One region of the Martelella sp. FLE1502 genome, then DNA from elsewhere that is predicted to be linked to it. Evidence: riboswitches for the same ligand, from Rfam matches in the RefSeq annotation. Region 1 holds a riboswitch; the other holds the start of a gene.

The links. Region 1 has a riboswitch for thiamine pyrophosphate ahead of thiM (hydroxyethylthiazole kinase). Riboswitches for the same ligand answer to the same signal wherever they lie in the genome.
Region 2: it holds a riboswitch for thiamine pyrophosphate, as region 1 does, so the genes downstream of both, V6767_RS09660 (ABC transporter permease) here and thiM (hydroxyethylthiazole kinase) in region 1, are expected to answer to the same signal.

The regions. Positions count from the first base shown of each region.
Region 1 is NZ_JBAKFQ010000011.1:60,127-63,836, reverse strand. Features, by position in the region: gene thiD (bifunctional hydroxymethylpyrimidine kinase/phosphomethylpyrimidine kinase) at 1-708, opposite strand, end outside; gene thiE (thiamine phosphate synthase) at 705-1,343, opposite strand; gene thiM (hydroxyethylthiazole kinase) at 1,334-2,128, opposite strand; TPP riboswitch at 2,171-2,265, opposite strand; gene V6767_RS11490 (hypothetical protein) at 2,404-3,183, opposite strand; gene V6767_RS11485 (CoA-acylating methylmalonate-semialdehyde dehydrogenase) at 3,318-3,710, opposite strand, start outside.
Region 2 is NZ_JBAKFQ010000009.1:9,764-13,473, reverse strand. Features, by position in the region: gene V6767_RS09675 (hypothetical protein) at 1-401, shown strand, start outside; gene V6767_RS09670 (hypothetical protein) at 408-611, opposite strand; gene V6767_RS09665 (ABC transporter substrate-binding protein) at 767-1,708, opposite strand; gene V6767_RS09660 (ABC transporter permease) at 1,739-2,494, opposite strand; TPP riboswitch at 2,561-2,662, opposite strand; gene V6767_RS09655 (sugar porter family MFS transporter) at 2,876-3,710, shown strand, end outside.

The DNA of each region.
Region 1 (3,710 bases):
CTTGGCGCTTGCGACCGCTTCCGAAAGAGGCGCGCCCTTGCCGATCTCGGCCGCGATCGCGCTTGAAAGCGTGCAGCCCGTGCCATGAGTGCTCGCGGTATCGATGCGCGCGCCCTCCAGCCATTCCTCGCCGGTGGCTGTCACTAGCAGATCCGGGCTTTCCGCGCCCTCCAGATGACCGCCCTTCAGCAGCACCGCCTGCGCACCGAGGCCTCTCAACGCGGTTGCCTGCTCGATCATCTCATCGCGGGTGGCGGCGGTCTCGACGCCGAGCAGGGCGGCGGCTTCCGGCAGGTTGGGCGTCAGCACGGCGGCAAGCGGTATAACATGATCCTTCAGCGCCTCGATGGCGTCTTCCGGCAGCAGCCGGTGGCCGCCCTTGGCGACCATGACCGGATCGAGCACGACCGGCACCTCCACATGGTGGCGCAGGCTGTCGGCGATGGTGACGGCGATATTGGCATTGACGACCATGCCGATCTTGATAGCGTCGACCTTCACGTCATCGAAGATCGCGGCGATCTGCTCGGCGACGAAGGCCGAGGGAACCTCGTGCACGCCGGTGACGCCGCGGGTGTTCTGCGCCGTCAGGCCCGTCATCGCCGCCATGCCGTATGTTCCGAGTGCCGAAAAGGTCTTGATGTCGGCCTGAATGCCGGCGCCGCCCGAGGGATCGGAACCGGCGATCGAGAGGATGTTTGCGATCATTGCTTCGCCTTCCGGATGGCTTCGGCAAGATCCGCCGTCGCCTGATATGGATCGGGCTGGCCGCAAATGGCCGAAACGACGGCGATCCCGTCGGCCCCATGCCTGAATGTGGATTCCACATGCTCCCCTTTCAACCCGCCGATCGCAACGGCCGGCAGTCCACAAAGCGCGATCATCGAGGAAAGGCCGGCAAAGCCGACGGGCAGCGCGTGATCGGACTTGGTGCTGGTGGCGAAGACCGGACCGGCGCCAACATAGTCGATGCCGGCTGGATCAAAGGCGCGCGCGACGTCGAGGCCGTTGACGGAAACGCCGAGAATCTTGTCATCGCCGATCAGGTCCCGGACATCTTTCGGGCGGGCATCCTCCTGGCCGACATGAACGCCGTCGGCATCGATCGCGATGGCGGCCTCGACGTCGTCATTGACAATCAGCCGGACCGGCGTGCCGGCTGTCACCTGTTTAAGCGCAAGCCCCATGTCGATGCGTTCGCGCGTCGAGGCGCGTTTCATGCGGAGCTGCACGATTGTCGCGCCGCCGGCGACGGCATCGCGCGTGGTGGCGACCATGCCGTAATCGCCGCAGAGATCGGGATCGAGAACGAGGTAGAGGGAAAGGTCGAATTTCATAGCCATTCGATCTCCGCCTCAAGGCCAAGTGCTTCGGGCGTGACGGCGGCGAGCGCATCGAGGAAATGGACCTGGAACGAGCCGGGGCCCTCGGCCTTTCGATGCGCGCGGCTGCCGGCCACTGCGTAATGGGCAAGTGCCGCGACCGTTGCCTCGAAGGCATCGTCACGCCATGCTCCGGCATAGCCGCCGACAAGCGCCGTCAGCGCGCAGCCGAGCGCCGTGACCCGGGGCATCAGCGGCGAGCCGCCACCGATGTGGGCAATGCGGCTTCCGTCGGTCACAAAATCGCGTTCGCCGGTGACCGCCACCACCATGTTGCGCTCGCGGGCAAGCGCCTTCGCCGTCTCTTCGGCGGCGGTGACGCTGTCGCCGGCATCGACGCCCTTGCCGGCGCTGGTGGCGCCGGAGAAGGCGAGAATTTCGGAGGCATTGCCGCGCAGGATCGTGGGCCCGAGGTCGAGGATTTCGCGCGCGGCCCTGGCGCGGAAGCCGGTGGCAAAATGGGCGACGGGGTCGAATACCCAAGGCGTTCGCTTGCCGTTGGCCGTCTCGATCGCGGCCTTCATGCCGGTAAGCCAGTCGGGGGATAACGTGCCGATATTGATGGTGACGGCGGAGACGATGCCGGCAAACTCGCCGGCCTCTTCCTTGGCGTGGACCATGGCCGGAGAAGCGCCGGCGGCGAGCAGAACATTCGCGGCGATATTCATCGCCACGTAATTGGTGATGCATTGGGTAAGCGGCGCGTCCGCGCGCATCTTCTCAAGTATGGGGGCGATATCGGCCATCGGCGTCCTCCTTGTTTGTCGCGGAGGAACTCGGGCGCCGAAGCAAAGACCCGAGTGACTCCCTCCGCCGGCATGATCCGGATCAGGTTCCAAGGGTACATCTCAGCCCGCTCTCACGGACGCCCCTGTCGCTCGAGAGCATTTCCGGTGAAAACCCGAAATGCTCTATCTATTTGTTTTTGCGCGCGTCCGGACGGAAAACCGGTATCCACTTTTCCTGGACGCGCTCCAGTGGCTCGTTATACCAGAAAAAGCCGCTTCGGAAAGAGGTGGTGTTACTCAGGCGAAGGGGCTCGCCACGCCGTTTCGCGACAGGGGCCGGTGGTCGCCAGAACGGATGCGAGATCGCGATCCTTGGCCGCCTGCTCGACGAAATGCTGCCGCTCGGGCGAAAGCTGGTCGGCTAGATTGTCCTGGTTCCAGGCGCGATGCCGGAAAATGAATTCGTCATCGAAGAGGTGCTGTTCCTCGGCCGTCCGCGTGCCCTTCAGACTTGCATGGAGATAGTAGAGGACGTCCGGGTTCAAAGGAGTCAGGCCCTCGCCGTCGTCGGTGATGAGAAATGAGAGAAGGGCCGCCTCGCTGCCTCTTTTCGCCGCGTCTTGCAGGCGCTCCATCAGTCCAGCGAATTCGACTTCGCCCTCCGTCTCCGGGTTACGGGAAAAACGGCCGCAATAGATAAGGTCGCTGTCAATGCGTAGCTTGCCTGCCAGCTGGAACATAGCCATGACATATGGCAGGGTCATGCAGGTATTGAGGTCGTCGAAAGCACTGTCTGTCTGGATGTATTCGCGCCAGAGTTGATAGCGTGCCTCTTCTGTTCCCTCGTCTGCGAATGCCGGATAGCGCTTTTCATAGATTTCGTAGTGCCCGCGCAGATAATCACCGCAATCGGGAATGCGGGGATTGTAGTCGAGTTCGGAGGTCGCGAATTCCCATTCCTCGAACGTCATTTCCGGTCTTGTCGGCTGCGGATGCGTTTCGAACGACCATGCAGAGGCTTCACAGGCGAATACGCTGCAGGCCGCGAAGGCCATCAACAATCGAATCATCATACCCACCGGTTCCTACGAGACACCCGTAAAAGTAGTGACAGGTTAGCACTGGTAACCGGTTGTAGAAAGACGTGGAGCAACCAAAGAAACACGTGACCTCCGCGCACTCAGGACGCGGAGGTCACGTTTATACATTACTTCATCGTCGGCATCGAGAATTCGGCGCCGGCGCGGATGCCCTTGGGCCAGCGCTGGGTGATGGTCTTCAGGCGGGTGTAGAAGCGGACGCCCTCCGGGCCATGCATGTGGTGATCGCCGAACAGCGAGGCCTTCCAGCCGCCGAAGGAGTGGAATGCCATCGGAACCGGGATCGGCACGTTGACGCCGACCATGCCGACCTTGATCTTGTGGGCGAATTCGCGGGCGGCGTCACCGTCGCGGGTGAAGATCGCCGTGCCGTTGCCGAATTCGTGGTCGTTGATCCATTGGGCGGCCTCGTCATAGCTCTTTGCGCGGGCGACGGAGAGGACCGGGCCGAAAATCTCTTCCTTGTAGATCTTCATGTCGGTAGTGACCTTGTCGAACAG
Region 2 (3,710 bases), on a different contig from region 1:
TCGACGAATATCTCGATCGCTCCCCGAGCGCCACGGTTTCCCTGCTGATCGAATGGTCGGATGATTCGGAAAATAACGGCCGCACCGCCGCCGCGCTCGATTTCTTGTCGGAGGCGATCGCGCTGAGGCCGGACGAGGCAGCCCCCTACCGCAAGCGCGCGGTGCTCCATTACACCCATGGCGATCTCGAACGCGCCATGGACGATATCCGCACATCGCTGTCCTTGGAGCCGCGCGATTTCGGCGCGCTCGGTCTGATGGCGACGATCCTCGACAGGACCGGACGACAGGAGGCCGCGGTCGCGGTCTGGCGGCGCTATCTCGAATTCTATCCCGCCGACCGCGATGTCGCGGCCTTTGTCGAAAGCACGCTGAACGAGCGGGCGGGCAAGCGGATTTAGCCGATTTCAGAAATGCATGACGTGGCGCAGCACGCGGTAGAGCAGATGCAGTGCAAGCAGCGCGGCGCCGGCGGCCAGGACGAGGTGGGAGAGCGGGCTCAGCAGGCTGCCCTCGATGGTGCCCGCGACGTCGGGATATTGATAAAGCAAGATGCGGATGGTGAGGCCCGCAAGCCCGACCACCACCAGCACAAGGCCGGCAAGTTTCATGATCCGATCTCCTGTCGTGAAGGAATAGAGATCGGTCTTTGGATGGCGGTATCGCCGCAATTGTCGTCACAAAAGACCGAAACAGCGAGGCGGCATGCGCGCCGCCTCTTTCAATTCTTTATAAAGTGCTTTTGTGGCGATTTAAGGCCGGTCTGTTATTCCTGCGACAGTGAGACCGAGATTGTATCAACCGGCGGCGCTTCAGAGATCAGTCCGTTTTCCGCCATGAACGCGCCGAAACGCTCGTACCGTTCGGCATCGGAGGCGGCGGGGCGCTTGGCGAAGCGGACGACGGATTCGGCGAAGGCCTGACGGTTTAGCTCGTCGTCGAGATCGGGATAGGCCTTTGCAAAGCTCTCCCATGCTTCCTCAGGATGGTTGACGATGAAGACTGTCGCCTTTTCCACAGCCTCGAGGAAGCGCGGCAGGCGGTCATCGTCAAGCATGTCGCTGCGGGTCACGTAGATCAGCTCGTCATAGACCGGCACGCCATGCTCTTCCGGAAAGAAGGCCTTGCCCTCGTGGCCGGCGATCCGCATCTGCGGCAGTTCGATATTGCGGAATGAGCCGATGGTCGCGTCGACCTGTCCGGACAGCAGCGACTGGGTCAGCGCGAAATTGACGTTGATGAGGGTTATGTCGTCCTTGGTGAGGCCCGCGTTCTCCAGCATCGTGGCCACCACCGCATCCTCGATGCCGGCCACCGAAAAACCGATCTTCTTGCCCTTCAGGTCGGCGACGGATTTGATCGGTCCGTCTTTCAGCACCGTCAGCGTGTTGAGCGGGGTTGAGACCAGCGTGCCGAAACGGACGATATCGATGCCGGCCTCGTGGTCGAGATAGAGATTGGGCTGGTAGTGAATGCCGATATCGACCTTTCCGGTCGCCACCATGCGCGGCACCATCGACGGGTCGGACGGCGGCACCAGTTCCACATCGAGCCCCTCATCGGCGAAATAGCCGTTCTCCTGGGCTACCACCAGCGGTCCGTGATCGGGGTTCACATACCATTCGAGGATCACGTCGAGTTTGTCGGCGGCGCTCGCCAGCCCGGGGGCCAGGGCAAGAGCGGCGGCGAATGCGAGTTTCTTTAGCATGTCATTCTCCTGTTTATCTGAGCCGGTCGCTCAATCCTCGTGCGACCAGCGGGTGAAGAAGGGAGCGGCGAGATCCACCGCCTTTCGAAACAGCACGGCCTCGAGTGCCAGGATCAGCATGGCGGCGAACACGGTGTCACTCTGCATGCGGGCATTGGCCTGGACCATGAGAAAGCCGAGTCCGCCGGCTGAGCCCACCCATTCGCCCACCACCGCGCCGAGCGGCGCGAGGGGCGCGGCGATCCTGAGGCCGGAAAACAGATGCGGCATCGCCAGCGGCAGACGGATATGGCGCAGCATCTCGAAATGATCCGCGCCATCGAGCAGGCCTGCGGCCACGATCTCCGGATCGGTGCGTCTCAGCCCGTCGGCAAAACTGGAGGCGACGGGGAAGAACACGATGATCGTCGTCATCACCACCTTGGAGGCGATGCCGAAGCCGAACCACAGAACCAGCATCGGCGCGATCACGAAGACGGGAAAGGATTGCAGCACCACCAGAACGGGCCAGATGAAACGGCCGATGCGGGGAAAGGCGGCAATGAAAATCGCCGCCGCCGCGCCGAAGACCGCGCCCATGGCAAAGCCCGCCAGGATTTCCCTGAGCGTCACCAGCGCCTCTTCAAGCAGCATGGCGTGGGCGGTCTGGAACTTCGCCAGCACGGCAAGCGGCGGCGGCAGGATATAGCGCGGCAGGTCGCCGAGATCGATGATCGCCTGCCAAAGCAAAAGCAGTGCAAAGGTGATCGTCAGGAAGGTGAGAACAGCCGAAAGGGTACGCTTCAATCCCGCTCTCCCCGGCAGTACCGGGCAGCGGAGGCGTCAATAGAGGCTGATTTTCTGGGCGTGTCGCTCAAGACCAAACTCCGTTCCTACGCCGGCATAACCCGGATCAGGTTCAAGGGTTCGGCCTTCGGCCATCTCAGTGTCACGGACACACCCCTCGGATGCCCCCTCTATGCCGCGCGCCGGCGCGCCGGTCAAGGGCCCGCCGGCGAAGTCGGGAACGCCGCTAATATAAACGCTAAGGTCCGAAAGGATTTGACAACGGATGCCGTTTTGACTTTCAACTTTTGGTATAAGGCCGTTTGCGGTTTGCAGCGACGGTTCATAAACGGGGTCATAAGAGGGGAAGGCGGCAACCGCCGCCCAAGCGGAGGAAAACCCATGCTCATCGCCATCGTCATTGTGGCAGCGCTGTTCGGCATGCTCTTCGGTTTCGACCAGGGCGTGATTTCCGGCGCCCTGCCGTTCATCAAGCAGGATTTCACGGTTTCGCCCTTCATGGAGGGCGTCATCACCTCGGCCGTGCCGCTCGGCGCGGTGGCGGGCACCGTGCTGGCCATGGTCACCACCGATCGCTACGGGCGTAAGCCGATGCTGATACTGGGCGCGCTGATATTCCTGGTCGGCTCGCTGATTTCCGCGCTCGCCTTCAACCAGTATGTGCTGACGCTCGCCCGCCTGTTGATCGGCGTCGGCATCGGCGCCTCGGCGATGACCGCGCCGATGTTTCTGGCGGAAGTCGCGCCGGCGCGCATTCGCGGCACCATCGTCTCGGCTTTCCAGTTGATGATCACTATCGGCATCATGGTGTCCTACATGTCGGATGCGGCCTTTGGCGGTTCGGGCGACTGGCGCTGGATGATCGGCGTCGGCGTGTTCCCGTCGATCGTGGCGCTGATCGGCATCCTGCTGTCGCCGGAAACGCCGCGCTGGCTGACGCTCAACGCCAATGCCGACAAGGCGCGCGATATCATCGCGAAGCTGCAGCCGGAATCCTCGCCCGCCGAGGTTGACGAGATCATCGCCGAGATCAAGGAAAGCGCAAAGGACGAGGAGGCGACGCCTGCTTGGAGCACGTTCCTGAAGCGCGGCATCCTGCCGGTGACGAGCTTCGCCATGATCGTGTTCGTGCTGCAGCAGCTTTCCGGCATCAACGCGATCATCTATTACGCCCCGGAAATCTTCAAGAATGCCGGCTTTTCCGGCACAACGACCG